DNA from 2 places in the Streptomyces sp. NPDC018610 genome. Region 2 is predicted to be linked to the other one. Evidence: riboswitches for the same ligand, from Rfam matches in the RefSeq annotation. Region 2 holds a riboswitch; the other holds the start of a gene.
What was found. A riboswitch is a leader RNA that binds a small molecule or an ion and turns the genes downstream of it on or off. The one in region 2 is predicted to bind S-adenosylmethionine.
Positions count from the first base shown of each region.

Region 1: linked by a shared signal. The riboswitch ahead of thrC (threonine synthase) and the one ahead of ACH5A8_RS01570 (aminotransferase class V-fold PLP-dependent enzyme) in region 2 are both predicted to bind S-adenosylmethionine.

Region 1 is NZ_JBISAL010000006.1:107,611-122,335, reverse strand. It holds gene ACH5A8_RS17045 (MFS transporter) at 1-251, opposite strand, end outside; gene ACH5A8_RS17040 (NADH:flavin oxidoreductase) at 567-1,721, opposite strand; gene groL (chaperonin GroEL) at 1,919-3,541, opposite strand; gene ACH5A8_RS17030 (cold-shock protein) at 4,017-4,220, opposite strand; gene ACH5A8_RS17025 (MoaD/ThiS family protein) at 4,650-4,925, opposite strand; gene thrC (threonine synthase) at 4,922-6,211, opposite strand; SAM riboswitch class I at 6,229-6,387, opposite strand; gene ACH5A8_RS17015 (glucosyl-3-phosphoglycerate synthase) at 6,592-7,563, shown strand; gene ACH5A8_RS17010 (trehalose-6-phosphate synthase) at 7,647-9,071, shown strand; gene otsB (trehalose-phosphatase) at 9,118-9,984, opposite strand; gene ACH5A8_RS17000 (DUF3263 domain-containing protein) at 10,182-10,460, opposite strand; gene ACH5A8_RS16995 (ABC transporter substrate-binding protein) at 10,652-11,923, opposite strand; gene ACH5A8_RS16990 (ROK family protein) at 12,031-12,966, shown strand; gene nagA (N-acetylglucosamine-6-phosphate deacetylase) at 12,974-14,122, shown strand; gene ACH5A8_RS16980 (1-phosphofructokinase family hexose kinase) at 14,290-14,725, shown strand, end outside.
Region 2 is NZ_JBISAL010000001.1:345,007-359,731, reverse strand. It holds gene ACH5A8_RS01605 (Ig-like domain-containing protein) at 1-1,011, shown strand, start outside; gene ACH5A8_RS01600 (hypothetical protein) at 1,151-1,552, opposite strand; gene ACH5A8_RS01595 (heme-copper oxidase subunit III) at 1,756-2,376, shown strand; gene ACH5A8_RS01590 (c-type cytochrome) at 2,439-3,248, shown strand; gene ACH5A8_RS01585 (Rieske 2Fe-2S domain-containing protein) at 3,245-4,303, shown strand; gene ACH5A8_RS01580 (cytochrome bc complex cytochrome b subunit) at 4,300-5,940, shown strand; gene trpD (anthranilate phosphoribosyltransferase) at 6,089-7,153, shown strand; SAM riboswitch class IV at 7,254-7,370, shown strand; gene ACH5A8_RS01570 (aminotransferase class V-fold PLP-dependent enzyme) at 7,580-8,941, shown strand; gene ACH5A8_RS01565 (Lrp/AsnC family transcriptional regulator) at 8,972-9,253, opposite strand; gene ACH5A8_RS01560 (rhomboid family intramembrane serine protease) at 9,371-10,156, opposite strand; gene ACH5A8_RS01555 (hypothetical protein) at 10,311-10,550, shown strand; gene ACH5A8_RS01550 (NYN domain-containing protein) at 10,612-11,961, shown strand; gene ACH5A8_RS01545 (NlpC/P60 family protein) at 12,331-13,383, shown strand; gene ACH5A8_RS01540 (NlpC/P60 family protein) at 13,641-14,666, shown strand; gene ACH5A8_RS01535 (hypothetical protein) at 14,699-14,725, shown strand, end outside.

The DNA of each region.
Region 1 (14,725 bases), on a different contig from region 2:
CGCTTGCCGTACATGTCGCCGAGGCGGCCCATGACCGGGGTGGCGACGGCGGCGGCGAGCAGCGTGGCGGTGACGACCCAGGCGGTGTCCGACGCCGAGGCGTTCAGGAGCTTGGGCAGCTCCGCGACGATGGGGATGACCAGGGTCTGCATCAGCGAGACCACGATGCCGCCGAAGGCCAGGACGGCCACGATGGCGTTGGGTCTGGGCAGGGCCTCGGCCGCGGTGGGCCGGGCGGGGGCGTCGGACATGAGGGCTACTCCGTGACAGGGGTACTTGACTCAAGCAACCATAATTGGATTTGATTGACTTAAGCAAGCGAAATCCGGTCAGGAGCCCGCCCAGATTCCGCATCCGAGGCGGCGCTCGCTCCCGGCCCCGCTGATACGCAGAGGCGGGCGCCCCCGGCCCCGCTGCCACGCAGAGGCAGGCGCCCCCGGCCCGCGGGGACAGGGAAGGCGGGCGCCCCCGGTCCTTCGGGACACCCGCCTCCGCAGCGCTCCCCGCCCCGCCCGGCGGAGCGAGCCCGCCGGGCGGGCTCGCTCCGCCGGGCGGACGGGCGGCGCTCAGCTGAGCGTGGTCAGCGAGGCCGCGTCGTACGGCTTCAGGTCGTCGAAGCGGTCCGAGAGGACCTTCGCCGCCCACTCGGGGTCCTGGAGCAGGGCGCGGCCCACGGCGACCATGTCGAACTCGTCGCGCTCCATGCGGTCCAGCAGGTTGTCCAGGGTGCCGAGGGCCGCGCCCTCGCCCAGGAAGGCCTTGATGAAGTCGCCGTCGAGGCCGACCGAGCCGACGGTGATGACCTGCTTGCCGGTGAGCTTCTTCGTCCAGCCCGCGAGGTTGAGGTCCGAACCCTCGAACTCGGGCAGCCAGTAGCGGCGGGTGGAGGCGTGGAAAACGTCCACGCCGGCCTCGGCGATCGGGGCGAGGATCGCCTCCAGCTCCGCGGGCGTCTCGGCGAGACGGGCGTCGTAGGCGTCCTGCTTCCACTGCGAGAAGCGGAAGATGACCGGGAAGCCGGGCGAGACGGCCGCGCGCACCGCCGCGACCAGTTCCGCGACGAACCGGGTCCGGGCCACCGGGTCGCCGCCGTAGGCGTCCGTGCGGCGGTTGGTGCCTGCCCACAGGAACTGGTCGAGCAGGTACCCGTGGGCGCCGTGGAGCTCCACACCGTCGAAGCCGATGCGCTCCGCGGCGGCGGCCGACTCGGCGAACGCGGCGATGACGTCGTCGATGTCGCCCTGGGTCATCGCCTTGCCGGTGCCCTCGACGCCGTCGGTGCGCACCCCGGACGGACCGACGGGCGGGGCGTCCGCGAACGGCGGCCGGCCCGGCTTGCGGACCATGCCGATGTGCCACAGCTGCGGCACGATCGTGCCGCCCGCCGCGTGCACGGCGTCGGCGACCTTCGCCCAGCCCGCGAGCTGCTCCGCGCCGTGGAACCGCGGCACCCGGGTGCTCTCGCCGGCCGAGTCGTGGCCCACGTACGTGCCCTCGGTGATGATCAGCCCCACACCGGCGGCGGCACGGCGGGCGTAGTACGACAGCACGTCCTCGCCCGGGACGCCGCCCGGGGAGAACATGCGGGTCATCGGGGCCATCGCGATGCGGTTGGGCACGGTCAGACCGTTCAGCGTGACGGGCCGGGCGAGGACCCGGGCCGCGCGGGAGGACGGCTCGGAGGCGGGACCGGGGGCGGGCTCGGACGTGGTGACGCTCATGTGGGGGCTCCTGTGCGGGACTCGGTGATACCCATTGGTATGTGCATGCGCATGCAGTCTGACACCGAAGCCCGCCCCGGTATTCCGCCGACGCCGCGAAGTGACCCGGAACACGCCCGAGGGCGGCATCCCCTGTCGTGACTGACAGGGGATGCCGCCCTCGGTGTGCGACGGACGGGTCCGATCCTCGGGGAGGATCAGAAGTCCATGTCACCGCCCGGCATGCCGCCGCCGGCCGGCGCGGCGGCCTTCTCCGGCTTGTCGGCGATGACGGCCTCGGTGGTGAGGAACAGCGCGGCGATCGACGCGGCGTTCTGCAGCGCGGAGCGCGTGACCTTCGCCGGGTCGATGATGCCCTCGGCGATCATGTCGACGTACTCGCCGGTCGCGGCGTTCAGGCCGTGGCCGACCGTCAGGTTGCGCACCTTCTCGACGACGACGCCACCCTCGAGACCACCGTTGACGGCGATCTGCTTGAGCGGGGCCTCCAGCGCGAGCTTCACGGCGTTGGCGCCGGTCGCCTCGTCACCCTCGAGCTCCAGCTTCTCGAACACCTGGGAGGCCTGCAGCAGGGCCACGCCACCACCGGCGACGATGCCCTCCTCGACGGCCGCCTTGGCGTTGCGCACGGCGTCCTCGATGCGGTGCTTGCGCTCCTTGAGCTCCACCTCGGTGGCGGCGCCGGCCTTGATGACCGCGACACCGCCGGCGAGCTTCGCCAGGCGCTCCTGCAGCTTCTCGCGGTCGTAGTCGGAGTCGCTGTTCTCGATCTCGGCGCGGATCTGGTTCACGCGGCCGCCCACCTGCTCGGAGGAGCCGGCGCCGTCGACGATGGTGGTCTCGTCCTTGGTGATGACCACCTTGCGGGCCTTGCCCAGCAGGTCGAGGGTGGCGTTCTCCAGCTTGAGGCCGACCTCCTCGGAGATGACCTCGCCGCCCGTGAGGATGGCGATGTCGCCGAGCATGGCCTTGCGGCGGTCGCCGAAGCCCGGGGCCTTGACGGCGACGGACTTGAAGGTGCCGCGGATCTTGTTGACGACCAGGGTCGACAGGGCCTCGCCCTCGACGTCCTCGGCGATGATCAGCAGCGGCTTGCCCGACTGCATGACCTTCTCCAGGAGCGGGAGCAGGTCCTTGACCGAGGAGATCTTGGAGTTGGCGATGAGGATGTACGGGTCCTCGAGCACCGCCTCCATGCGCTCCATGTCGGTCGCGAAGTAGGCGGAGATGTAGCCCTTGTCGAAGCGCATGCCCTCGGTGAGCTCGAGCTCCAGACCGAAGGTCTGCGACTCCTCGACGGTGATGACGCCTTCCTTGCCGACCTTGTCCATGGCCTCGGCGATCAGCTCGCCGATCTGGGTGTCGGCGGCGGAGATGGAGGCGGTGGAGGCGATCTGCTCCTTGGTCTCGACCTCCTTGGCCTGGTCGAGCAGGGCGGCGGAGACGGCCTCGACGGCCTTCTCGATACCGCGCTTGAGGGCCATCGGGTTGGCACCGGCGGCCACGTTGCGCAGGCCCTCGCGGACCAGCGCCTGGGCGAGGACGGTGGCGGTGGTCGTACCGTCGCCGGCGACGTCGTCCGTCTTCTTGGCGACTTCCTTGACCAGCTCGGCGCCGATCTTCTCGTACGGGTCCTCGAGCTCGATCTCCTTGGCGATGGAGACACCGTCGTTGGTGATCGTGGGAGCGCCCCACTTCTTCTCGAGGACGACGTTGCGGCCCTTGGGGCCGAGGGTCACCTTGACGGCGTCCGCGAGCTGGTTCATGCCGCGCTCGAGGCCTCGCCGCGCCTCCTCGTCGAACGCGATGATCTTGGCCATGTGAAGTGGTCCCTCCAGGACTGGGGGTGATTCCTTCGGACCGCGCCCGCGCCCGCGACGGACGGCTCGCGCGCCTCGTGGTTCCTTGCCCCACCCGGCCCGCGGGCCTCACCGACCCGGTCCTCGTTGTCACTCTCACCTTCAGAGTGCTAACGCAATGATTAGCACTCGACCCCCGAGAGTGCAAGCGTCCGCGAAGCGGACTCGATGAGGGGCGGCGGTCGGGCGACGGGTGGGCGCAAGCGTCCGCGGAGCGGACTCGATGAGGGGCGGCGGTCGGGCGACGGGTGGGCGCAAGCGTCCGCGAAGCGGACTCGATGAGGGGCGGCGGTCGGGCGACGGCGGTCCGCGACCACACGCCCCCGCCGGGCGCCGACCGCCCGCGCCGGCCGCACTGGGCGCGCGCACGCCGAAGGGCCCGCACCCCCGGTGGAGATGCGGGCCCTTCGAAGAACGCTTGCGGTGGTCGCGCGATTCAGGCCGTCACGCGGACCATGTCGGCCTGCGGACCCTTCTGGCCCTGCGAGATCTCGAACTCGACCCGCTGACCCTCTTCCAGCGAGCGGTAGCCGTCCATCTGGATCGCGCTGTAGTGGACGAAGACGTCCGCACCACCGTCGACCGCGATGAAGCCGTACCCCTTCTCCGCGTTGAACCACTTGACGGTGCCCTGAGCCATGCCTAACTCCCCTATTACTGGCCCTTGCACGGATCCACACTTCGCGGATCCGGGTCAGACCTCACCCCCCGTGGACGGGGGCGTGCGCCGGAACGCGTCGACCGCGGCTGAATGTATCTGTCCAACTGCCGTCTGCAACAGGTCAATCGGACGAGAAATCTGGACGGGAGCGGTCCGGAATGTGGTGAGAATTCATCTGGATTCAGGGCAAGTCGGGCCCGGCAAACAAGACAAATGCCGTGAAACGCGCACGCACTTTGGCTACTTCTCATCGGCGTGCGGCAGGAAAACAGGGCTTCCTGATCCACTGATCAGGAGCGCGTTCCCCAACTCTACCGCGCTCAATCACACAGAACTGCCCCCTCCGCTTCTCTCACGGAGGGGGCAGTTCCACAAACGCCGGGTAACCGGGATTACCCGCGGTAAGACTCAGCCGCCGGCGACCGCCGGGATGATGGACACGCCGGCGCCGTCCGGGGTGACCGTCTGCAGGCCCTGCTCGAAGCGGACGTCGTCGTCGTTGACGTAGACGTTCACGAAGCGGCGCAGCTTGCCCTGGTCGTCCAGGACGCGCGCGGAGATGCCCGCGTGGTTCTTCTCCAGGTCGGCGATGACGTCGGCGAGGGTCGCGCCGTCGGCGCTCACCTCGGCCTGGCCGCCGGTGTAGGTGCGCAGGATGGTGGGGATGCGAACGGTCACGCTCATGATGCGAGGCCAGCCTCTCGGAAGGAGTCCAGGGTCGGGCGGATGGTCGCGGTGAGGCCCGTGCCCGCCACCGCGTCCAGGGTCTTCAGTCCGTCGCCGGTGTTGAGGACGACGGTGGTCTTCGCCGGGTCGAGGAGGCCGGCCTCGACCAGCTTCCTCGTCACGCCGACCGTCACGCCGCCCGCCGTCTCGGCGAAGATGCCCTCGGTGCGGGCGAGCAGCTTGATCGCGTCCACGACCTGCTCGTCCGTCACGTCCTCCACCGCGCCGCCGGTGCGCCGGGTGATGTCCAGGACGTAGGGGCCGTCGGCCGGGTTGCCGATCGCCAGGGACTTGGCGATGGTGTTCGGCTTCTGCGGCCGCACCACGTCGTGGCCGGCCTTGAAGGCGGTGGACACCGGCGAGCAGCCCTCGGCCTGCGCACCGAAGATCTTGTACGGCTTGTCCGCGACCAGGCCGAGCTCGACCAGCTCCCGCAGCCCCTTGTCGATCTTGGTGAGCTGCGAGCCGGAGGCGATCGGGACGACGATCTGGTCCGGCAGCTCCCAGCCGAGCTGCTCACAGATCTCGTACGCCAGCGTCTTGGAGCCCTCGGCGTAGTACGGCCGCAGGTTGACGTTGACGAAGCCCCAGCCCTCACCGGCCGGGTCGCCGATCAGCTCGGAGCAGAAGCGGTTCACGTCGTCGTAGTTGCCCTCGATGCCGACGAGTTCGCCGCCGTAGACCGCCGCCATGACGACCTTGCCCTGCTCCAGGTCGTGCGGGATGAACACGCAGGAGCGGAAGCCGGCGCGGGCCGCGGCGGCGCCGACGGCGCCGGCCAGGTTGCCGGTGGAGGAGCAGGACAGGGTGGTGAAGCCGAAGGCGCGGGCGGCCTCCAGGGCCTGGGCGACGACGCGGTCCTTGAAGGAGTGCGTCGGGTTGCCGGAGTCGTCCTTGACGAACAGCTTGCCGGTCTCGACGCCGAGTGCGGCGGCGAGGCGGTCGGCCTGGACGAGCTTGGTCCAGCCGGGGTTGATGTTCGGCTTGCCGGCCACGTCGGCGGGGACGGGCAGCAGGGGGGCGTAGCGCCAGATGTTCGCGGGTCCCGCCTCGATGCGCTTGCGGAGTTCCTCGGTGTCGTAGGCCGAGAAGTCGTAGGCGATCTCCAGCGGGCCGAAACACTCCTCGCAGGCGAAGACCGGGCCGAGGGGCACGCGGTGACCGCACTCCCGGCAGCTGAGCGCCGCGGCGGGCCCGAGGTCTACGGTGGAGTCGGTGCTGCTTGCAACTGTCTGCACAGCCATGGAGGCGAGGCCCTTTCTCCTCATCTTCCTCACGACGCATCTCGCCGTGAGACGGATTTGGCACCTTCCCTAGCCGGGAGCCTCGCGAAAACGATCGAACCGAGCGATCTACGAGACCGGCTGGAGGGTTGCCGGGGCTTCATCGGGCCGTGTCCCTCTGCCCCTCTGGATGAGCGGTATTCGATTGTGAGTCGCGGCGACCCCGGCATGCGATGGTCATCCGCGTTGTTCAAGACTGTAACCGAAGGCCGGGACAGTGAGAGATAGTCGTCCGAACCGCGAGACAGATCACAGGATGATGTGATCCGTGCCGCGGCCGACCGGACGTCGTCCCGCGGTCGTCCCGAAGTCGTCCGAGCTGGAGTGAGGAGCCGTCGACCGTGCTGGAAGAAGTCGAGCGCTGGCTGAGGACGCGCTCCTGGTCCGTGACCGACCGCCCGCTGCGGACGGTCCTGGCCGCCAAGCGCGCGAGCGGTTCGACGGTCAGCGTGGTGCTGCCCGCGCTGAACGAGGAGGCGACGGTCGGGGACATCGTCGCCGTCGTCCGCGAGGAGCTGATGGAGCGGGCGCCGCTCGTCGACGAGCTCGTCGTCGTCGACTCCGGCTCCACCGACCGCACCTCCGAAGTGGCCGCCGCCGCGGGCGCCCGCGTGGTGCACCGCGACGAGATCCTCCCCCGCCTCCCGGCGGTGCCCGGAAAGGGCGAGGTGCTGTGGCGCTCCCTGCTGGTGACCGGCGGGGACGTCGTCTGCTTCGTCGACGCCGATCTGCGCGAGTTCTCCGCCGACTTCGTCACCGGGATCGTCGGCCCGCTGCTCACCGACCCGGACGTGCAGTTGGTCAAGGCGATGTACGACCGTCCGCTGACCCTGTCCGACGTCCCCGCCGCCGGTGCGGCCGCGGCCGGACAGGGCGGCCGGGTCACCGAGCTGATGGCCCGACCGCTGCTCAACATGCACTGGCCCCAGCTGGCCGGCTTCGTCCAGCCCCTGGGCGGCGAGTACGCGGCCCGCCGCTCGCTGCTGGAGCAGCTGCCCTTCCCCGTCGGCTACGGCGTCGAGCTGGGCATGCTGGTCGACGCGCTGCACCTGGTCGGCCTGGACGCCCTCGCCCAGGTCGACGTGGGCGTGCGCAGGCACCGGCACCAGGACGGACAGGCGCTCGGCCGGATGGCCGCCGCCATCTACCGCACCGCCCAGCTGCGCCTGGCCCGCGGCCATCTGATCCGCCCCAGCCTCACCCAGTTCGAACGCGGCCCGGACGGCTTCGAACCGCGCACCTACTCGGTCGACACCGAGGAACGCCCCCCGATGACGGAGATCGCGGAGTACGCGGCCCGCCGGGTGGCGTGAAAGCCCGCCCTCGTGCGCGCGGGCCCCGCTACGAAGCCGAGCCGTACGTTTGAGCCTTCGGGGGCCGGGCTAGGTTGAGGACCATGGCTGCTACGCACGGTGCCGAGGTGCTGGTCGCGTCCAATCGCGGGCCGGTTTCGTACGAGGCGCGCCCGGACGGCGCGCTGCACGCGAGACGCGGCGGCGGAGGGCTCGTCTCCGGACTGTCCGCGATCGGCCCGGACGCGGGCGCCGTGTGGGTGTGCGCCGCACTGGGCGACGCCGACCGGGAGGCGGTGCGCCGCTTCGAGGGCGGACGCAGGCTGCCGGCGGAGGACACCGGCGGACAGCGGGTGCGGATGCTCGACATCGATCCGGACGTCTTCTCCGACGCGTACAACGGGATCGCCAACTCGGTGCTCTGGTTCGTGCACCACATGCTCTACCAGACGCCTCTCGAACCCGTATTCGACGCGGAGTTCCGGCGCCGGTGGGCGTCGTACGAGGCCTACAACCGGGCCTTCGCCCAGGCGCTCGCGGAGGAGGCGGCCGAGGGCGCGGCCGTGGTGGTGCAGGACTACCACCTCACGCTCGTCCCGGGCATGCTGCGCGACTTCCGGCCGGACGTGCGGATCGGGCACTTCTCGCACACCCCGTGGGCCCCGGTGGACTACTTCCGGATGCTTCCCGACGACGTCGCCGAGCAGGTGCTGCGCGGGATGCTGGGCGCGGACCGGCTGGGGTTCCTCACCCGGCGGTGGGCGGACGCGTTCACCGGCTGCTGCGAGGAGCTGACCGGCGGGCTCGGCGGCACCCGGATCGGCGTGCACGGGCTGGGCGCGGACGCGGAGTTCCTGCGGGAACGGTCGCACCGGGCCGATGTGAAGGAGCGGATGGCGTCGCTGCGCGAGGAGATCGGCGCGGCGCCGGACGGCGGCGCGCGCCGCACCATCGTCCGGGTGGACCGCACCGAGCTGTCGAAGAACATCGTGCGGGGACTGCTGGCCTACCGGCAGCTCCTGGAGGACCGGCCCGAGTGGCGCGAGCGGGTGGTCCACGTCGCCTTCGCCTACCCCTCCCGCCAGGACCTGGCCGTCTACCGCGAGTACACGGCCGAGGTGCGGCGCCTGGCCGAGGAGATCAACGAGCGCTACGGCACCCCCGGCTGGACCCCGGTCGTGCTGCACGTCAAGGACGACTTCGCGCGCTCGCTCGCGGCGTACCGGATCGCCGACGTCGCCCTGGTCAACCCGATCCGCGACGGCATGAACCTGGTCGCCAAGGAGGTACCGGTCGTCTCCGACGCGGGGTGCGCGCTGGTGCTGTCCCGGGAGGCGGGCGCGTACGCGGAGCTCGGCGACGACGCGATCACCGTCAACCCGTACGACGTGGTCGGCACGGCGCACGCGCTGCACGAGGCCCTGACCATGGCGGGCCCGGAGCGGGCGGAGCGCAGCAAGCGCCTGGCCGCCGCCGCCACGGCCCTCCCCCCGGCCCAGTGGTTCCTGGACCAGCTGAACGAACTCTGACGACGGCGGCCCCCGGGGACGGGCCCCGGGGGCACGGCCCCCGGGACTACGGCAGCTCGTCCGCCAGGTCCCTCAGCAGCTCGACCACGCCCGCCGGGCCGTCGACGACCAGGTCCGCCCGCTTGGAGAGTTCCGTGACCTCCGCGCTGCCGCTGCAGACCAGGAGGCCTGGGACCCCGTCGGTGCGCAGTTCCTCCACCGCGGCGAAGGCGGGGAGGTCGCCGAGGTCGTCGCCGGCGTAGAGGACGCAGGCCGCGCCGAGGTCGCGGACGTAGTCCGCCAGGGCGACGCCCTTGTCCATGCCCGGCGGGCGCAGCTCCAGGACCATGCGGCCGGGCTCCACGATCAGGCCGTGCCGGGCGGCCAGCCCGGTGAGGGGTTCGCGCAGCAGGTCGAAGGCGGCCTGGGGGTCCTCGGCGCGGCGGGTGTGGACGGCGAGGGAACGGCCCTTCTCCTCGATCCAGGTGCCCTGCCAGGCGCCGATCCGGTCCAGGAAGCCCGGCAGTTCGGCGCGGACGGCGGCGACGCCGGGGTGCGGGGCCGGTGCGGTGACGGTGCCGGTGGCGGCGTCCCAGCGCTCCGCGCCGTAGTGGCCGAGGACGACGAGGTGTTCCAGGCCCGGTACGCCCGCGAAACCGCCGTGCCGCACCGCGACGCCGGCCGGGCGGCCGGTGACCACCGCGACGGCGGCCACCTTCGGGGCCAGCGCGGCGAGCGCGGGCACCGCCTCCGGGTGCGCCCTGGCCTGGTCGGGGTCGGACACGATCGGGGCGAGCGTCCCGTCGAAGTCCAGTGCGATCACCGCACGCTCCGGCCGCGCGAGGACGGCCGCGAGGCCGTCCCGGCCGGCCCGCGTGGAAGGCGTCGGCAGGGAGGGGGCGGGATTGGTCGAGTCCGTGTCGTGGCTGCCCATGTGCCGAACCTATCCACACTCGGCCGGAGCCACTCCTCGACACCGGCGGCGGCTCACCCTCCGACACCGGCGGCGGCTCGCACATCCGTACTGGCGGCGGCTCGTACGTCCACACCGACGGCTCTACATCCGTACCGGCGGCGGCTCGCACGGCGTCGGCGGAGGCTCCCGCGCGCCACCCGCCGGCCGGGACCGCCTCAGCGCTCGGAGCGGCGGGACTCCCGCACCCGGCGCAGGCGGTTGACGGTCACCGGGTCGTGCGCCAGCGCGCGCGTGTCGTCCAGGAGGGCGTTGAGGAGCTGGTAGTAGCGCACGGGGGACAGGCCCAGCTCCTCGCGTATCGCGCGCTCCTTCGCGCCGGGGCCGGCGAAGCCGCGCCGCTCCAGCGCGAGCACGTCCCGTTCCCGGCGCCCCAGCTCCCGCCGGCCGCCCGGCCCCTCACCGGGGCCGTGCCCCTCCTCGGGGCCCGTGTCCACGCCGTCGCCCCGCTCCCGGCCCGCGCCCCGGCCCTCGTCGGACTCCGGACCGTCGCCCGGCCCCGGACCCCCGTCCGCGCCCCGGTCCCGGCCCTCGCCCCGCCCCCGCTCGTCGTCCCGTGCGTCCATACCCCGCACCGTAGCTCCCGCCACCGACAGCGGCACCGGGCGCGGGGCCCGCACCCGGCCGGTCAGCCCTCGTGGGCGCTCTCGACGTCGGACGCCGTGGTCTGGAGCTGGTTCAGGATCGCCGTGGGATCGCCCTCGGGGCTGACCGTGCGGCCGATCTGCTTCTTGACCTCCGCGCTGACCTGCGCCCAGGACGTCTTGCCGAACGGGTAGAGCTGGGCGAGCGGCAGCTCCTCCAGGAACGGCCACAGCTTCTTGTCCTGCTCGGAGGCGGTCATGGCGTCCGACGCGGAGCTGGTGACGGGCAGCAGGTCGTACTCGCGGGAGAAGTCCAGGACGTTCTTCTTGTCGTAGACGAAGTCGAGGAAGTCGCCGATCTGGTCCTTGTGGCCGTGCTTCTTGAAGGCCATCATCCAGTCGGTCACGCCCATGGTGGCCTTCGGCGTGCCGTTGCGGCCCGGCACCGGCACCATGCCGAACCGCACTCCCTTCTTGGCGGCCTGCTGCATCAGCGTCGGGTGGCCGTCGAGCATGCCGACGTCACCGGCCGCGAACGCCGAGAAGGCCTGCGCGCGGTTGAGCTTGCCCGGGGCGACGGGTCCGGTCAGGCCCTTGCCGACCAGCTCGTCCTTGAGCCAGGTGAACGTCTCGGCGTTCTCCGGGGAGTTGATGGTGTACGTGCCGATGTCGTCGGTGTAGCCGTCGCCGCCGCTCAGCATCCACTGCAGGGTCTCGGCCTGCGCCTCCTCGGGACCGAGCGGCAGCGCGTACGGGTACTTCACACCCTTGGCCTTCAGCGCCTCGGCGTCGGCGGCGAGGTCGTCCCAGGTCTTGGGCGGGTCGACGATGCCCGCCCGGGCGAAGAGGGTCTTGTTGTAGAACAGCACGCGCGTGGAGGCGGCGAACGGGATGCCGTACTGGACGTGCCGCAGCTGGCCCGCCTCGGAGAGCTGGCTCGGGAAGTCGGCCTGCACGGGTATGGAGAGCAGGTCGTCGGCCTTGTAGAGCATGTCCTGGTCGGCGTAGTCGGCGTACGCGCCGATCTGCGCCATGTCCGGCGGGTCGCCCGCGTCGGCCATCTCCTTGACCTTGCGGTCGACGTCGGTCCACGAGTAGACGCTGACCTGCACCTTCACGTCCGGGTGCTGGGACTCGTAGTCCCGGGCCAGCGCGTCCCAGTACTTCTGCGAGCTGTTGGCCGCCGAGTCGCCGTAGTCGGCGGCGACCAGCCGGAGGGTGACGTCGGAGGAGCCGGTGCTCCCGCAGCCGCCGAGAACCGCCGTCATGCCCAGTGCGGACACCACCGCGATCGTTCCTGTCCTGCGCCGCTGCACTGCCTGTTCCGCCCCAACCGTCTCGCTGTTCAACATGTGGACACGATAGGTCTACACCACGTGAGTGGACTAGACCTCTTGCGGGTCGAAGGGCCACACTGTCCCCCGTGAGACACGTCATCGCTCTCGATGTGGGCGGCACCGGGATGAAAGCCGCGTTGATCGCCGCCGACGGCACCCTGCTGCACCAGGCGCGGCGCGCCACCGGCCGCGAGCACGGACCCGATGCCGTCGTCGAGAACATCCTCGGCTTCGCCGCCGAGCTGCGCGCCCTGGGCGCCGAGCGGTTCGGCGAACCGGCCGCCGCCGCGGGCGTCGCCGTCCCCGGCATCGTCGACGAGGAGCGCGGCGTCGCCGCCTACGCCGCCAACCTCGGCTGGCGCGACGTACCGCTGCGCGACCTGCTCGCCGAGCGGCTCGGCGGCCCGGTGGCCCTCGGCCACGACGTGCGCACCGGCGGTCTCGCCGAGGGCCGCATCGGCGCGGGCAAGGGCGCCGACCGGTTCTTCTTCGTGCCGCTGGGCACCGGCATCGCCGGCGCCATCGGCATCGACGGCCGGGTGGAGTCGGGCGCGCACGGCTTCGCCGGCGAGATCGGCCACATCGTCGTACGCCCCGGCGGCGCCCCCTGCCCGTGCGGGCAGCGCGGCTGCCTGGAGCGGTTCGCGTCCGCCTCGGCGGTCAGCCAGGCCTGGGCCGAGGCGTGCGGGGACCCGCGGGCGGACGCGGCGGACTGCGCCAAGGCGGTCGAGTCCGGGGACCCGCGGGCGCGGGCGGTCTGGCAGGCGGCGGTGGACGCGCTCGCCGACGGGCTGGTCACCGCGCTCACCCTGCTGGACCCGCGCACACTGATCATCGGCGGCGGACTCGCCGAGGCGGGGGAAACCCTCTTCGCACCGCTCCGGGAGGCCGTCCGGCGGCGGGTCACCTTCCAGAAGCTGCCGGCCATCGTCCCCGCCGCACTGGGGGACACCGCCGGATGCCTGGGCGCGGGCCTCCTCGCCTGGGACCTCCTCAACACTTCTACGACTCCCCGGAGGTAGCCCCCTGATGGCCGCTAGCAAGGTTCTCACCGGAGCCCGGGTGGTACTGCCCACCGGGATCGTCGACGGCGGCCGCGTGATCGTCGACGGCGCGCGGATCTCCGGCGCCGACACGGCCCCGGCGGACGCCGAGACGATCGACGTCACCGGGCACTGGCTGGTCCCCGGGTTCGTCGACATCCACAACCACGGCGGCGGCGGCGCCTCCTTCTCCGGCTCGGCCGACGACGTGATGACCGCCGTCCGCACCCACCGCGCGCACGGCACCACCACCGTGGTCGCCTCCACCGTCACCGACGACATGGGCGTCCTCACCAAGCAGGCCGGGCTGCTGTCGGAGCTGGCCGAGCAGGGCGACATCGCCGGCATCCACTACGAGGGCCCGTTCATCTCGCCGTGCCGCAAGGGCGCGCACTCCGAGGCGCTGCTGCGCCACCCGGACCCTGCCGAGGTGCGCAAGCTGATCGACGCGGCCCGCGGCCACGCGAAGATGATGACGCTCGCCACCGAACTGCCCGGCGGCATCGACTCCGTACGGCTGCTCGCCGAGCACGGCGTGATCGCGGCGATCGGGCACACCGACGCCACCTACGAGCAGACGGTGGAGGCGATCGACGCCGGCGCCACCGTCGCCACGCACCTGTTCAACGCCATGCCGACGCTCGGCCACCGCGCCCCCGGGCCGATCACGGCCCTGCTGGAGGACGAGCGGATCACGGTCGAGCTGATCAACGACGGCGTGCACCTGCACCCGGCCGCCCTGGAACTGGCCTTCCACCACGCGGGCGCCGCCCGGGTCGCGTTCATCACCGACGCCATGGACGCCGCCTGCATGGGCGACGGCCGCTACCTGCTCGGCCCCCTGGAGGTCGAGGTCGAAGACGGCGTCGCCCGGCTGGTGGAGGGCGGCTCGATCGCCGGTTCGACGCTCACCCTGGACCGGGCCTTCCAGCGCGCGGTGACCGTCGACCGCCTCCCGGTCGAGGACGTGGTGGCCGCGCTGTCCGCCAACCCCGCCCGGCTGCTCGGGATGGACGACCGGATCGGCTCCGTCGAGCCCGGCAAGGACGCCGACCTGGTGCTGCTGGACGAGCAGTTCGCCCTCAAGGGCGTGCTGCGGCGCGGCGAATGGGTGGTCGCTCCCCAACTGGGCTGATCCGTCCCGCCGTCCGGCCGCCGCGGCCGGCACGAGGGGTGGGCTCCGGGCCGGGCGTTTGGCATGATCGAGGACCGGAAAGGTCCAGGGCGAAGCGCCCGGACCCGTCCGGGACAGTCGGGACAGCAGGCGTGCCAGGCGCACTTACTCGGGGGAGGTCGGCCCAGGTGATCCTCACGGTCACGCTGAACACCGCTCTCGACATCACCTACCGGGTGCCGTCGCTGCGGCCCCACACCTCCCACCGGGTGACGGAGACGACCGAGCGGCCCGGCGGCAAGGGCGTCAACGTGGCCCGGGTGCTGGCCGCCCTCGGCCACGAGGTGACCGTCACCGGTTTCGCCGGCGGGGCCACCGGACGCGAGCTGCGCGAGCGGCTGGCGACCCTGCCCCGCGTCGTGGACGCCCTGGTCCCGGTGGCCGGCGCGACCCGCCGCACCGTCGCGGTCGTCGACGAGCGCTCCGGCGACACCACCCAGCTCAACGAGCCCGGCCCGGTCGTCTCCGCCGCCGAGTGGTCGGCCTTCCAGGGCGTCTACGAGGAGCTGCTCGGCTCGGTGTCGGCGGTGGCGCTGTGCGGCAGCCTGCCGCCCGGGCTGCCGG
Region 2 (14,725 bases):
GGCCGTCACGTCTCCGGCGAGCTCGCCGCCGACGGCACCCGATGGCACAGCACCTCACCCCTGGCCGCCGGCGCCCACTACACGGTCACGGTGAGCACGGAGGACGGCGACGGCGCACCCGGCCGCAAGGTCCTCACCTTCGACACCAGCAAGCCCGCCACCCTCAAGCGCCTGAACGTCTCGTTCGGGCCGGAGGCGGGCACCTACGGCGTCGGCGAGCCCATCGTCGCCCAACTCGACCAGCCGGTGACGGACAAGGCCCAGCGCGCCATCGTGGAGCGCGGCCTCAGGGTCGAGTCCACCCCCGCCGTGCAGGGGTCCTGGTACTGGGTGGACGACAAGCAGCTGCACTACCGGCCCAAGGACTACTGGCCCGCGAACGCCACCATCGAGGTGCACAGCAACCTGGAGAACATCCGGATCAGCGACCAGATGTGGGGCGCCGCCGCCAAGCCGCTGACGATCACCACCGGCGACCGCGTCATCGCGCTCACGGACGCCGCCACGCACCGGCTGACGCTCTACCGCAACGACGAGAAGGTCAAGGAGATCCCCGTCACCACGGGCAAGGCCGGCTTCGAGACCCGCAACGGCGTCAAGGTCGTACTGGCCAAGCAGTACTTCGTGCGGATGAAGAGCTCCACCGTCGGCATCGCCGCGGGCTCCTCGGACTCCTACGACCTGCCCGTGTACTACGCCACCCGGGTCACCTGGAGCGGCGAGTTCGTCCACGCGGCCCCCTGGTCCGTGGGGTCCCAGGGCAGCGCCAACGTCAGCCACGGCTGCACCGGCATGAGCACCCCCAACGCCAAGTGGTTCTTCGACAACATCCACGAGGGCGACATCGTCCAGGTCGTCAACTCGGGCGGCCAGGCGATGGAGACCTTCGACAACGGCTTCGGCGACTGGAACCTCTCCTGGGACAAGTGGCTCCAGGGCAGCGCCCTGACCGGCGCCCAGGGCTCGTCCCTCCAGAACGACACGACGAGACTGCGTCCCCAGAGCCTCTAGGACGGCGCCCTCCGCGCCCAGGAGGCCCGACGCGCCCGAGGAGCGCGACGAACCACGGACGGCCCGCAGTCGCCGGACTGCGGGCCGTCTCGAGGTGTGCCGGGCGCCGTGGGACTCCCTCACGCGCCGCGGTGCGCCCTCACGCGCTCACGGGGACACTTTTCCGCAGCAGCGCGGCCAGCGCGGAGGCGAACTCCACCGGTTCCACCGGCAGCGTCACCGCCGCGTCCGCACGGCTCCAGGTGGCCAGCCAGGCGTCCTGCGGGCGGCCGATCAGCAGCAGCACCGGCGGGCACCGGAAGACCTCGTCCTTGATCTGCCGGCACAGCCCCATGCCGCCCATGGGCACGGCCTCGCCGTCCAGGACGCAGACGTCGATCCCGCCCCGGTCCAGCTCCTTGAGCACCGCGGCGGGCGTGGCGCACTCCAGGAACTCCACCACCGGGGCGTCCTGGGCCGGCCTGCGCCCGGTGGCGAGCCGCACCTGCTCCCGGGTGCCTGCGTCGTCGCTGTAGACCAGCACCGTGGCGGTCGCCTGCATTGTTCCTCCACGCATCTCAGAACAGCATTGGTCGGGAACTCATCGGGGAACTTCCGGGTACCGATGGCGCGGATGCTACTCCTCCCGACCCCCTCTCAACACCGCTTGGAACACCCCTTCGATGGGCCATACGGGCTGGACACACCCCCCAGACACTCCGAACGGCACCCCCCGGAGTGAGGGCGGGATAAGCGACCGACATAATGACGGTCGTGGCGACAGCAACGACAGTAGAAACCGGGCACGCGCACCCGTCGGTCAACCGGCCGAACCTCACCAGCGTCGGAACCATCATCTGGCTGAGTTCCGAGCTGATGTTCTTCGCGGCCCTCTTCGCGATGTACTTCACCCTGCGATCGGTGACGGGTCCGGCGCACTGGAAGGAGATGGCGGACCACCTCAACGTCCCCTTCTCGTCGGCGAACACCACGATCCTGGTGCTCTCCTCGCTCACCTGCCAGCTCGGCGTCTTCGCCGCCGAGCGCGGTGACGTGAAGAAGCTCCGGGGCTGGTTCATCGTCACCTTCATCATGGGTGCGATCTTCATCGGCGGTCAGATCTACGAGTACACCAGCCTGGTGAAGGAGGACGGGCTCTCCCTGTCCTCCGACCCGTACGGCTCGGTGTTCTACCTGACCACCGGCTTCCACGGCCTGCACGTGACGGGCGGTCTCATCGCCTTCCTGCTGGTCCTCGGCCGTACCTACGCGGCCCGGAGGTTCACCCACGAGCAGGCGACCGCGGCCATCGTCGTGTCCTACTACTGGCACTTCGTCGATGTCGTCTGGATCGGCCTCTTCGCCACGATCTACCTGATCAAGTAGCCGACGAACCGATCTCAGTCCGCAAAGCATCGACGCAGAAGATCCTGACACCGGGGTAATCCGTGAAAAAGCTCTCCGCACGACGACGCCATCCGCTGGCGGCGGTCGTCGTCCTACTTCTCGCGCTGGCGGCCACGGGGGGGCTGTACACCGCGTTCGCGCCCGCGAGCAAGGCGAAGGCCGACGACGCCGCCCAGTCCCTCACGATCGAGGAGGGCAAGAAGCTCTACGAGGTCGGCTGCGCCAGCTGCCACGGCACGGGTGGTCAGGGCACCACCGACGGTCCCAGCCTCGTGGGCGTGGGCGCGGCGGCGGTCGACTTCCAGGTCGGCACCGGCCGTATGCCGGCGCAGCAGCCGGGCGCGCAGATCCCGCGCAAGAAGGTCATCTACAGCCAGGCCGAGATCGACCAGCTGGCGGCGTACATCGCCTCCCTGGGCGCCGGCCCCGCCGTGCCGACGAAGAACCAGTACAGCCCGGAGGGCGCGGACATCGCCAAGGGCGGTGAGCTCTTCCGCACCAACTGCGCGCAGTGCCACAACTTCACCGGCAAGGGTGGTGCGCTCACGCACGGCAAGTTCGCTCCCGACCTCGAGGGCGTCCAGCCGAAGCACATCTACGAGGCCATGCAGACCGGCCCGCAGAACATGCCCTCCTTCCCCGACACCACGATGTCGTCGAAGAACAAGAAGGACATCATCGCGTACCTGAACGCGGTCAACAGCGACAAGACCGATAACCCCGGCGGTCTCGAACTGGGCGGCCTCGGGCCGGTCAGCGAGGGTCTGTTCGCGTGGATCTTCGGCCTCGGCGCACTGATCGCCGTCGCCGTGTGGGTCGCCGCTCGGACCGCAAAGGCCAAGAAGTCATGAGTAGCCAAGACATTCCAGAAGAGAACCTGCCCGCCGAGCAGGGCACGGCGCACGGCGCCGTGAAGGTCGCGGACGAGAAGAACCCGTTCGCCGACCCGGGCCTGCCGCCGCACGAGCACCGGATCCAGGACATCGACGAGCGGGCCGCCAGGCGGTCCGAGCGTGCCGTGGCCCTGCTGTTCACGGTGTCCATGCTGGCCACCATCGGCTTCATCGTCTCGTACGTGACGATCCCGACCGACAAGTCGATCTACGTCTTCCCGCTCGGGCACATCAGCGCGATGAACTTCGCGCTGGGCCTGACGCTGGGCGTGGCGCTGTTCTGCATCGGCGCGGGCGCGGTCCACTGGGCCCGCACGCTGATGTCGGACGCGGAGGTCGCCGACGAGCGTCACCCGATCGAGGCGTCGCCCGAGGTCCGTGCGAAGGTCCACGCGGACTTCAAGCAGGGCGCCAAGGAGTCGGCGATCGGCCGCCGGCCGCTGATCCGCAACACCATGCTGGGCGCGCTCACCCTGGTGCCGCTGTCGGGCCTGTTCCTGCTGCGCGACCTGGGCCCGCTGCCCAAGGAGTCCCTGCGGCACACGCTCTGGGCCAAGGGCAAGCGCCTGGTCAACATGAACACCAACCAGCCGCTGCGTCCCGAGGACGTCCAGGTCGGTTCGCTCACCTTCGCGATGCCCGACGGGCTGAAGGAGACCGACGAGGACTTCCAGACCGAGATCGCCAAGGCGGCCCTGATGATCGTCCGGCTGCAGCCGGAGAACATCAAGGACAAGCGCGAGCTGGAGTGGTCGCACCAGGGTGTCGTGGCCTACTCGAAGATCTGCACCCACGTGGGCTGCCCGATCTCCCTGTACGAGCAGCAGACGCACCACGTGCTGTGCCCGTGCCACCAGTCCACCTTCGACCTCTCCGACGGTGCCCGAGTGATCTTCGGCCCCGCCGGTCACGCCCTGCCGCAGCTGCGCATCGGCGTGGACAGCGAGGGTTACCTCCAGGCGCTCGGCGACTTCGAGGAGCCCGTCGGTCCTGCATTCTGGGAGCGCGGATGAGTACTACAGCGAGCAACGAGCCGACCCGCTCGCGCGGGAAGGCACCGGCCGGCGAGAAGCTCGCCGACTGGGCCGACGGCCGGCTGGGCATCTACAGCCTGGCCAAGGCCAACATGCGCAAGATCTTCCCCGACCACTGGTCGTTCATGCTGGGTGAGGTCTGCCTCTACAGCTTCCTGATCATCATCCTCACGGGTGTGTATCTGACGCTGTTCTTCCACCCCTCGATGAACGAGGTGGTGTACCACGGCAGCTACGTCCCGCTCCAGGGACAGCTGATGAGCGAGGCGTTCAACTCGACCCTGCACATCTCCTTCGAGGTGCGCGGTGGTCTGCTCATCCGGCAGATCCACCACTGGGCCGCGCTGATCTTCCTCGCCGGCATGTTCGTGCACATGATGCGCGTGTTCTTCACCGGCGCGTTCCGCAAGCCGCGTGAGGTCAACTGGCTGTTCGGCTTCCTGCTGTTCGTCCTGGGCATGTTCACCGGCTTCACCGGTTACTCGCTCCCGGACGACCTGCTCTCCGGCACCGGCGTCCGCTTCATGGAGGGCGCGATCCTGTCCGTGCCGATCGTCGGCACGTACCTGTCGTTCTTCCTCTTCGGCGGCGAGTTCCCCGGTCACGACTTCGTGGCCCGGTTCTACTCGATCCACATCCTGCTGCTCCCGGGCATCATGCTCGGCCTGGTCGTCGGCCACCTGATCCTGGTCTTCTACCACAAGCACACGCAGTTCGCGGGCCCCGGCAAGACGAACAACAACGTCGTCGGCATGCCGCTGCTGCCGGTCTACATGGCCAAGGCCGGAGGCTTCTTCTTCCTGGTCTTCGGCGCCATCGCGGCCATCGCGGCGATCGCGCAGATCAACCCGATCTGGGCCATCGGCCCCTACCGGCCGGACCAGGTGTCCACCGGCGCCCAGCCCGACTGGTACATGGGCTTCTCCGAGGGCCTGATCCGCACGATGCCGGGCTGGGAGATCAACTTCTGGGGCCACACGCTCGTCCTGGGCGTGTTCATCCCGCTGATCATCTTCCCGCTGGTGCTGGTCGCCATCGCCATCTACCCCTTCCTGGAGTCGTGGGTCACCGGCGACAGGCGCGAGCACCACATCCTGGACCGGCCGCGCAACGCCCCGACTCGCACGGCCTTCGGCGCCGCGTGGATCGCCTGGTACTTCGTGCTGCTGGTCGGCGGTGGCAACGACCTGTGGGCCACCCACTTCCACCTGTCGATCAACGCGATCACCTGGTTCGTCCGGATCTCGTTCTTCGTCATGCCCGCCATCGTGTTCGTCATCACCAAGCGCATCTGCCTCGGCCTCCAGCGCCGGGACAAGGACAAGGTGCTGCACGGCCGCGAGTCCGGCATCATCAAGCGCCTGCCGCACGGTGAGTTCATCGAGGTCCACGAGCCGCTCAGCCAGGAGCAGCTCTACACCCTCACGGCGCACCACCAGTACGAGCCGGCCGAGATCGGCCCGGCGGTCGACGAGAACGGTGTCGAGCGCAAGGTGTCGGGCACGACGAAGCTGCGCGCCAAGCTCAGCAACGCCTTCTACGGCGAGGACAGCCAGATCCCGAAGCCGACTGTCGAGGAGTACAAGGAGATCACCAGTGGCCACGGCCACCACTGATCACTGATCCCTGAGCGTCGCCACGCCAGGTCGAAGGGCCCCGTCCGAACCCCGGACGGGGTCCTTCGCCGTGTCCTGGGGTGGATAGGGTGGAAGCCGATGTGAGAGACAGCGTCCCGCGCCCGGGACGCCGACCCAGGAGCGGCTTATGAGCGCTGTGAACCCCGCTGGAGGCGACACCGCGGCGGGCCGTTCCTGGCCCGTCGTGCTGAACGGCCTGCTGGAGGGCCGCGATCTGGGCGCGGACGACACCGCCTGGGCGATGGACAGGATCATGCGGGGCGAGGCGACGGACGCCCAGATCGCCGGGTTCGCCGTGGCGCTGCGGGCCAAGGGCGCCACCGTCGAGGAGATCACCGGCCTGGTCCGCACGATGTACGAGCACGCGAACGTGATCGAGGTGCCCGGCGCCACCGTCGACATCGTCGGCACCGGCGGCGACGGCGCGAAGACGGTGAACATCTCCACCATGTCCTCGATCGTCGTCGCCGGCACCGGGGCGAAGGTCGTCAAGCACGGCAACCGGGCCGCCTCCTCCGCCTCCGGCGCCTCCGACGTGCTGGAGAAGCTCGGCGTCAACCTCGACCTCACCCCTCGGCGGGTGGCCGAGGTCGCCGAGGAGGCCGGGATCACCTTCTGCTTCGCGGTGAAGTTCCACCCGGCTCTGCGCCATGTGGGCGCCGCTCGCGGGCAGTTGGGGATCCGCACGGTGTTCAACCTGCTGGGTCCGCTGACCAACCCGGCCAAGGTCAGATCGCAGGCGGTCGGCGTCGCCGTCGCCCACGAGGCGCCGATCGTCGCGGGCGTCTTCGCCGAGCGCGGCAACTCCTCCCTGGTCTTCCGGGGCGACGACGGCCTCGACGAGCTGACCACCACGGCCACCTCCCGGGTGTGGGTGGTCCGGGACGGCGAGGTCACCGAGGAGGCCTTCGACCCGCGCGACGTCGGCCTGGAGCTGGTGCCCGTGGAGGCGCTGCGCGGCGCCGACGCCTCCTACAACGCGGAGGTCGCCCGCCGGCTGCTGGACGGCGAGCGGGGCCCCGTACGGGATGCCGTGCTGCTGAACTCGGCGGCGGCCCTGACGGCGCTCCAGCCGGGCTCCGGGACGCTGGCGGAGCGGATCCGGGCCGCCATGGAGCGGGCGGCGGAGTCGATCGACTCCGGGGCGGCCCGGCGCACGCTGGAGCGCTGGGTGGCCGTGAGCAACGCCTGACGACGGCTTCGAGCCGCTTCGGGCGGACATCGTTCGTCGTGGTCCCGCGATCCGGACACGGGTTGCGGGACCACGATCGTTTCGCGTACGTTCCTGTCCAGGTCATGAGTGACAGCCATGTGGCCCCGGCCGGCTGTCCGGCAACCCTCCGTCCGTGGCGGGGTGCCCCGGGTGAAGACCAGGCCGTAGGCAGCGAGGTCTACGGCAAGCGCGGACCCCTCGCACACTTCTCGGAAAGTGTGGGGCCAGGGGTCCTGGTCGTACGAGGGAGCCTCCCGTGAGCAAGCGAATGCGCTAGGGCCGCAGAGCCCCGCCTCCGCGTATCCCCCCTTTTCCCACCGCGCTCGAGCCGTGCCGTGCGTTCCGCGTACCCGCGGTGCGTCCGCTCGCGTGGTGAATTCAGCCTGCCTCCACGGGAGTTCCCCCATGTCTGTCACCACCGTCGCCGCCGACCCCTCCGTCTGTGCCCCGCTGCCCGTTCTGGGACGGGACGTCACCGTGCCGCTCGTGACCGGCGGCGAGGTCGGTTACGCCGCCCTCGACTACGCGGCCAGCGCCCCCGCCCTCCAGCGCGTCTGGGACGACGTGGCGGCGTACGCGCCCTACTACGGCAGCGTCCACCGCGGCGCCGGCTACCTCTCGCAGCTGTCCACCGACCTGTTCGAGAACGCCCGCCGGACGGTCGCGGAGTTCCTCGGCTGCCGGACGAGCGACCAGATCGTGTTCACCCGCTCCACCACCGACTCCCTCAACCTGCTGGCCCGCGCCCTGCCCGCCGACTGCCGGGTCTTCGTCTTCGAGACCGAGCACCACGCCTCGCTGCTGCCGTGGCGGGACGCGCAGGTGACGTACCTGGACGCGCCGCGCACTCCGGAGCAGGCCGTGGCGACCCTGGAACGGGCGCTCGCCGACCGCGAGCCCCACGGGCCGGCCCTGGTCTGCGTCACCGGCGCCTCCAACGTCACCGGCGAGCTGTGGCCGGTGCGAGAGCTGGCCGCCGCCGCCCACGCGCACGGCGCCCGGATCGTCCTGGACGCCGCCCAGCTCGCCCCGCACCACCCGGTCTCGGTGACGGACCTCGACGTCGACTGGGTCGCCTTCTCCGGCCACAAGCTGTACGCCCCGTTCGGCGCCGGAGTGCTGGCGGGCCGCGCGGACTGGCTGCGCGAGGCCGAGCCGTACCTCGCGGGCGGCGGCGCGAGCCGCAGGGTCTCCCGGCGCACCGACGGCGGCGTGGACGTCGAGTGGCACGAGAGCGCCGCCCGCCACGAGGCCGGCTCCCCGAACGTCATCGGCGCCTACTCCATCGCCTCCGCCTGCAAGGCGCTCACGGAGGCCGGCTTCGACTCCCTGGTGGCCCGCGAGCGGTACCTGATCGGCAGGGTCCGGGCGGGGCTGGCCGAGGTCCCGGAGGTCAGGATCCTCTCGCTGTTCGGGGACGACGCCCCCCGGGTCGGCGTGCTCTCGTTCGTCGTCGAGGGCTGGAACAGCTCCCACTTCGCCGCCGCGCTCTCCGCCGAGTACGGCATCGGCGTGCGCGACGGGCTGTTCTGCGCCCACCCGCTGGTGCGCACGCTGCTCGGCAGCGACCCGCAGACCCAGGGCGAGTGCGGCGCCCCCGAGGCCGCGCCCGGCGAGAAGTCCCTCAACGCCGTCCGGGTCAGCTTCGGCGCCGGCACCCCCGACGAGCACGTCGAACGGTTCGTGACGGCGGTGCGGGAACTGGTGCGCGACGGCGCGAAGTGGCGCTACCGCACGGAGGACGGCCGCTGCGTCCCGGCGGTGTGACACGCGGCCGGGGAGGCGGCGGTCAGGCGGTCAGGAGTCCAGCCCGATCGCGAACGCCGCCTCCAGGTCGTGCTGCGAGTACGTACGGAACGCCACGTGCGTGTCCGTCGCCTCCACGCCGGGGATCTTGCTGATCCGGCCCGGGATGATCTCGGCCAGGTCCTCGTGCTGCCGCACCCGCACCATGGCGATCAGGTCGTAGGTGCCGGTGACGGAGAAGACCTCGCTCACGCTCTCCAGCGAGGCGATCCGCTCGGCGATCTCGGGGATCCGGTCCACGCTGGTCTTGATGAGGACGATCGCGGTGATCACGGCTGGTTCTCTCCCTCGGGGGCCGGAGCGGGGCTGACCTTCACTTTAGGGCCTGCCCGGCGGGTCGTGCCGCGGACGGGGGGCCCGGCCCCGCTCACCGGGGCCGATCCGGGGCCGTCACTCGCCTGCCACACGATCCGCCGGGCAGGCCCTGGCCGCCCGCCCGTCGCCCACCACCGGCCCGCCGGGGCCCCGCCCGCGGCCCTCGCGCCCGAACCGGGCCCAGGCGTAGAGGAAGCCGAGCCCGAAGCCCACCACGTGCGCCAGATAGGCCACGCCGGGCCCCTGGGCGGCGCGCCCGGCCGCCAGCCACTGCAGGGCCGCCCAGAAGGGCAGCACCACCCACGCCGGCAGCCTGAGCGGCAGGAAGAACAGGAACGGCAGCACGCTGGTCACCCGCGCCTCGGGGAAGAGGTAGAGGAAGGCGCCGAGGACCGCCGAGATCGCCCCCGAGGCACCCACCAGGGTCTGTCCGGAGTCGGCGTGGGCGGCGGCGTAGCCCAGCAGGGCGAGGTAGCCGCAGCCGGCGTAGAACAGCGTGAACTGCGCACGGCCCATGCGTTCCTCGGTCATCGCCCCGAAGACGTGGAGGAAGAGCATGTTGCCGAGCAGATGCACCCAGCTGCCGTGCACGAACAGGGCCGTCGCCGGGGTGAGGGCGGCGCGGGCCGAGCCGGTGAAGAGCTCGGCGGGGACCACCCCCCACCGCCGGAAATAGGCCTGCTGCGCGGCGAGCAGCGCGTCACCGGTCCCGTGGGCGGGGTTCAGGCCCGAGGCGGGGCCGAGCGCGAAGACCAGGCAGCACGAGACGATCAGCGCCCTCGTCACCGGCGCCGGCGTGGACCGCGCCGCCCTGAGCGCCCTGGCCGCCCGGACGGCCACCGTGTTCCTGTAACGGATCATGTGCACAGAGCATGGCGTAACGGGACGCAACAGCACAGACCGCCTCGCCGCCGTGGACACCCGGGCGGCGAGGGCCCGCCAGGCCGTAGGGTTACGAGCCGGCGCTCCAGGGAAGCTGGCGCGTCACGGAGACCAGAAGGAAAGTGAAGCCACGATGACGGTTCCCCTGCCGACCGCCACGACGCGGTGGCGTTGCACCCTCTGCGGCAACCTCACCCGCTTCGACGTGACGCGCTCGTCGAAGGTCGTCGAGTACGTCCATCTGGACCTGGCGGGCGAGCCCACCGTCGAGGAGCGCGAAGTGGTCAGTGAGACCATCGAGTCGGTGCGCTGCCGCTGGTGCAACGCGGTGGACAAGGTGGAACTCGTGGACAGGCCGGGCGCCGGCTCCTGAGCGGAGCGGGCCCCGCACAGGTGACCCCCGGACGGGGGTCGGGCAAGGCATTGGGGTGAGGATGGTGGAGACACGAGGCGGGGAGCCGGACGACGGCGCCGCTGAGGTGCTCGACCGTCCGCTGCCCGACGGCGTACGGCGCCGGGTCGTGCAGATCGTGGCCGACGCCTTCGGCCGCCTGACCGTGACCGAGCTGCCCGCCCAGCTGCGGCAGTACGCCCGGTTCGCCCCCAACCGCAGGGCCAAGTTCGCGGGCAACGCGATGGCCGCGGCGCTGGAGGGCGACATGCTGTTCCGCCAGCGCGTCGGGGAGAAGTTCAGAGAGGCCGAGCCGGAGCTCTCCGGCGCCCTGGACTCCGGCTCCCCGCTCCCGGCCGCGGACCCGCTCGACGTGGCGGCCGCGGCCTACGTACTGCGCCCGGCGGGCTGGGCGAAGCTGGTGACCGCCGTCGGCGAGGAGGTTCAGCGGGCCCACGCCGAGCGGGCCGGCGAGGAGAGCCGGGCCGAGCTGGAACGGCTGCGCGCCGACCTCGCGGCGGCCCGCGAGCAGACCCGCGCGGAGACCGAACGGCTGCGCGCCGAACTGGACTCGGCCAAGAAGGAGACCGAGTCGCTGCACCGCAAGCTGCGCGCCGCGCTCAGCGACGTCAAGCGCGGCGACGCGGCGCTGCGCAAGGCGCGGGCCGAGACGGAGGCCGTGCGCGCCGAGGGGCAGACGCAGGTGTCGGCCGCCGAGAGCGAGACGCGGCGGCTCAAGGCGCGCCTCGCTGAGGCGGAATCGGCCCTGGAGGCCACCCGCAAGGCGGCCCGCGAGGGACGCAGCGTGGAGGACATGCGGGTGCGGCTGCTGCTGGACACCGTGCTCGACGCGGCCCAGGGGCTGCGCCGGGAACTGGCGCTGCCGCCGGTGTCGGTACGGCCCGCCGAGACCGTGGACGCGGTCGAACCCGGGCGGATGACGCCCAAGGACATCGCCGCCCGCGCGCTGTCCGAGCACGACCCGGCGATCCTGGACCAGTTGCTGGCGCTGCCGCAGGCGCATCTGGTCGTCGACGGCTACAACGTCACCAAGACCGGCTATCCGCAGATGCCGCTGGAGAAGCAGCGCCTCAGGCTGCTCGGGCAGCTCTCGCAGCTCGCCGCGCAGACCGGCGCCGAGGTCACCTGTGTCTTCGACGGCGCCGAGCTGGCCGCGCCGGTGCTGCTCGCGCCGCCGCGCGGGGTGCGGGTGCTGTTCTCCAAGCCGGGCGTCACCGCCGACGAGCTGATCCGCCAGCTGGTGCGCGCCGAGCCGCCCGGCCGGCCGGTCATCGTCGCCTCGACCGACCGCGAGGTGGCCGACGGGGTGGCGAAGGCCGGGGCGCGCCCGGTGGCGTCGGCGATGCTGCTGAAGCGCTTCTCACGCGGCTGAGCGACCGCCCGCACCGCGGCCGAGCCGCCGGACGCGCCCCGGCGGCGGCCGAAAACGGTGGGAGGCGTGTGGCCGAAAGCGGTGGGAGGCGTACGGCGGGAGGCCCGCGGCCGGAAACGAACGCCAACCGAAAACGGGCATATGGCAATTCACGCCGCAATCCCAACGTAGGGGCCTAACGCCCGAATTGACGGGACCGTCGCACAACCCTGCGTCAACCTGAGTTCACTTCTGGTGAGTTGAGTGCAAAGAAACGCGTTCCGAGGCGGTATTTTCTGCTGTGGGATTTGAATTAATCACGATGAGGTCACTAGGGTCTGGCCTCGAACCTCCAAGCGGGTGATCACTCACAAGAAGGAGCTCGCTTCCGTGCCGTCCCACCGTCGACCCAAACAGCCCAGCCGCGCACGTGTGACCGTGCTCACCACCGCAGCAGCGGCCGCCGTCGCGATCAGCGCACAGGCAGCCAACGCCGCGCCCAGCGCGAAGCCGAGCAAGGACGAGGTCAAGTCCAAGGTCGACAAGCTCTACGAGCAGGCGGAGCAGGCCACCGAGAAGTACAACGGCGCCAAGGAGAAGCAGGAGAAGCTCCAGAAGGAGATCTCCACCATCCAGGACAACGTCGCCCGCGGTCAGCAGGACCTCAACAAGCTGCGCGACGGCCTCGGTTCGATGGCGGCCGGCCAGTACCGCACCGGGGGCATCGACCCCTCCCTCCAGCTGTTCCTGTCCTCGGACCCGGACAGCTACCTGGACAAGGCGTCCACCCTCGACCAGGTCAGCGGCCAGCAGGCCGACGCCCTGAAGAAGATCCAGGACAAGCAGCGCGAACTGGCCCAGGAGCGCGCCGAGGCCACCGCCAAGCTCAAGGACCTCGCCGCCACCCGCACCGAACTGGGCGAGAAGAAGAAGGAAGTCCAGGGCAAGCTGACCGAGGCGCAGAAGCTGCTCAACTCCCTCACCGCGCAGGAGAAGGCCGCCCTCGCCGACGAGCAGAGCCGCGCCAGCCGCGCCAGCGAGCGCGCCGCCCTGAACAGCGACACCGGCAACCCCGGCAAGATCTCCGCCGGCTCCGGCCGGGCCGGCGCCGCCTTCTCCGCGGCGCAGAGCAAGATAGGCTCCGCCTACGTCTACGGCGCCACCGGCCCGTCCTCCTTCGACTGCTCCGGCCTGACCTCCTGGGCCTACGCCCAGGCCGGCGTCTCCATCCCGCGCACCTCCGAGTCCCAGGCCAACATCGGCACCCGGATCTACTCGCAGAGCCAGCTCCAGGTCGGCGACCTCGTGTTCTTCTACGGCGACCTGCACCACGTCGGCCTCTACGCGGGCAACGGCCAGGTGCTGCACGCCCCGCACACCGGTGCCGTCGTGCGCTACGAGGCCATCGGCAACATGCCCTTCCAGTTCGGCGTCCGCGTCTGACCCGACCGGTCCGGGCCTCGTCCGGATCAAGGAGCCGTACCGCCCGAACGGGCGAATCACCACGGCCCGCACGAACTCCGCGCCCCGCCTCTGACCTGTGTCTCAGGCGGGGCGCCGTGCTGTGCGCCCGGCGGACGCTTTTGGTCGCCGCGTCACCGCGCGGCTACTGTCTGCGACGTTTCCCCGCCGCCGGGCGCACCGCCCCCGGCGGCGGGGAGACGGCCAAGTGTCCGCCAGTGGAGGGAGTTCGGCTTCCCGTGGGGTCTCATCGCCGCCGTGCACCGTCCGGTTCCGTCCGGAGCGCCGGCACCGCCTTCAGCGTCCTGTCCGTCACGGCCGCCGCCCTCGGCGCCCTGCCGGGCGGCACCGCCGTCGCCGCGCCGCCCGGTGACGCCCGGGCCGAGGTCGACCGCCTCTACCAGGAGGCCGAGAAGGCGACCGAGTCCTACGACCGGGCCGACGAGCGCGCCGGGCAGCTGCGCCGCCAGGTGCGCCAGGGACAGGACCGCATCGCCCGGCGGCAACTGCGCGTCAACACCCTGCGCGACTCGCTCGGCGCGGTGGCCGGCGCCCAGTACCGCTCCGGCGGCCTGGACCCGACCGTCGCCCTGCTGCTCTCGGACGACCCGGCCGACTACCTCGACAGGGCGGCCACGCTCGACCGGATCGGCGCCCACCAGGCGGAGCAGCTGGGGGACCTGCGCCAGGCCCTGCGCGAACTCGCCCAGGAACGCACCGAGGCCACCCGCGCCCTGTCCGAACTGGCCACCAGCCGCACGGCCGTCGCCGCCCACAAGCGGACCGTCGAGGAGAAACTCGCCCGCGCCCGGCGGCTGCTGGGCTCCCTCTCCCCGGCCGAGCGGGCCGCCTACGACCGCGCCTCCCGCTCGGGCCGCGACCAGCTGCTGCCCGGCCCCGACGCCGGCCCGGCCGCCTCGGCGCGCGCGGCCGCTGCCGTCGCCGCCGCCCGCTCCGCCCTGGGCCGCCCCTACGTCTGGGGCGCCAACGGCCCCAGGGGCTTCGACTGTTCCGGCCTGATGCAGTGGTCGTACGGGCAGGCCGGGGTGCAGCTGCCGCGCACCTCGCAGGAACAGCGCTACGCCGGCCGGCGCATCCCGCTCTCCCAGGCCCGGCCCGGCGACCTCGTCGTCTACCGGTCCGACGCGAGCCACGTGGCGATGTACGTGGGCCACGGCCGGGTGATCCACGCCCCCTACCCGGGGGCGCCCGTGCGCTACGACCGGGTGGACATGATGCCCGTGGCCTCGGTCACCAGGGTCTGACGGTCACGCCGAAGCCGCCGTACGATCGGGAAATGGCTGGTCGAAGGCGGGTGTCGGGA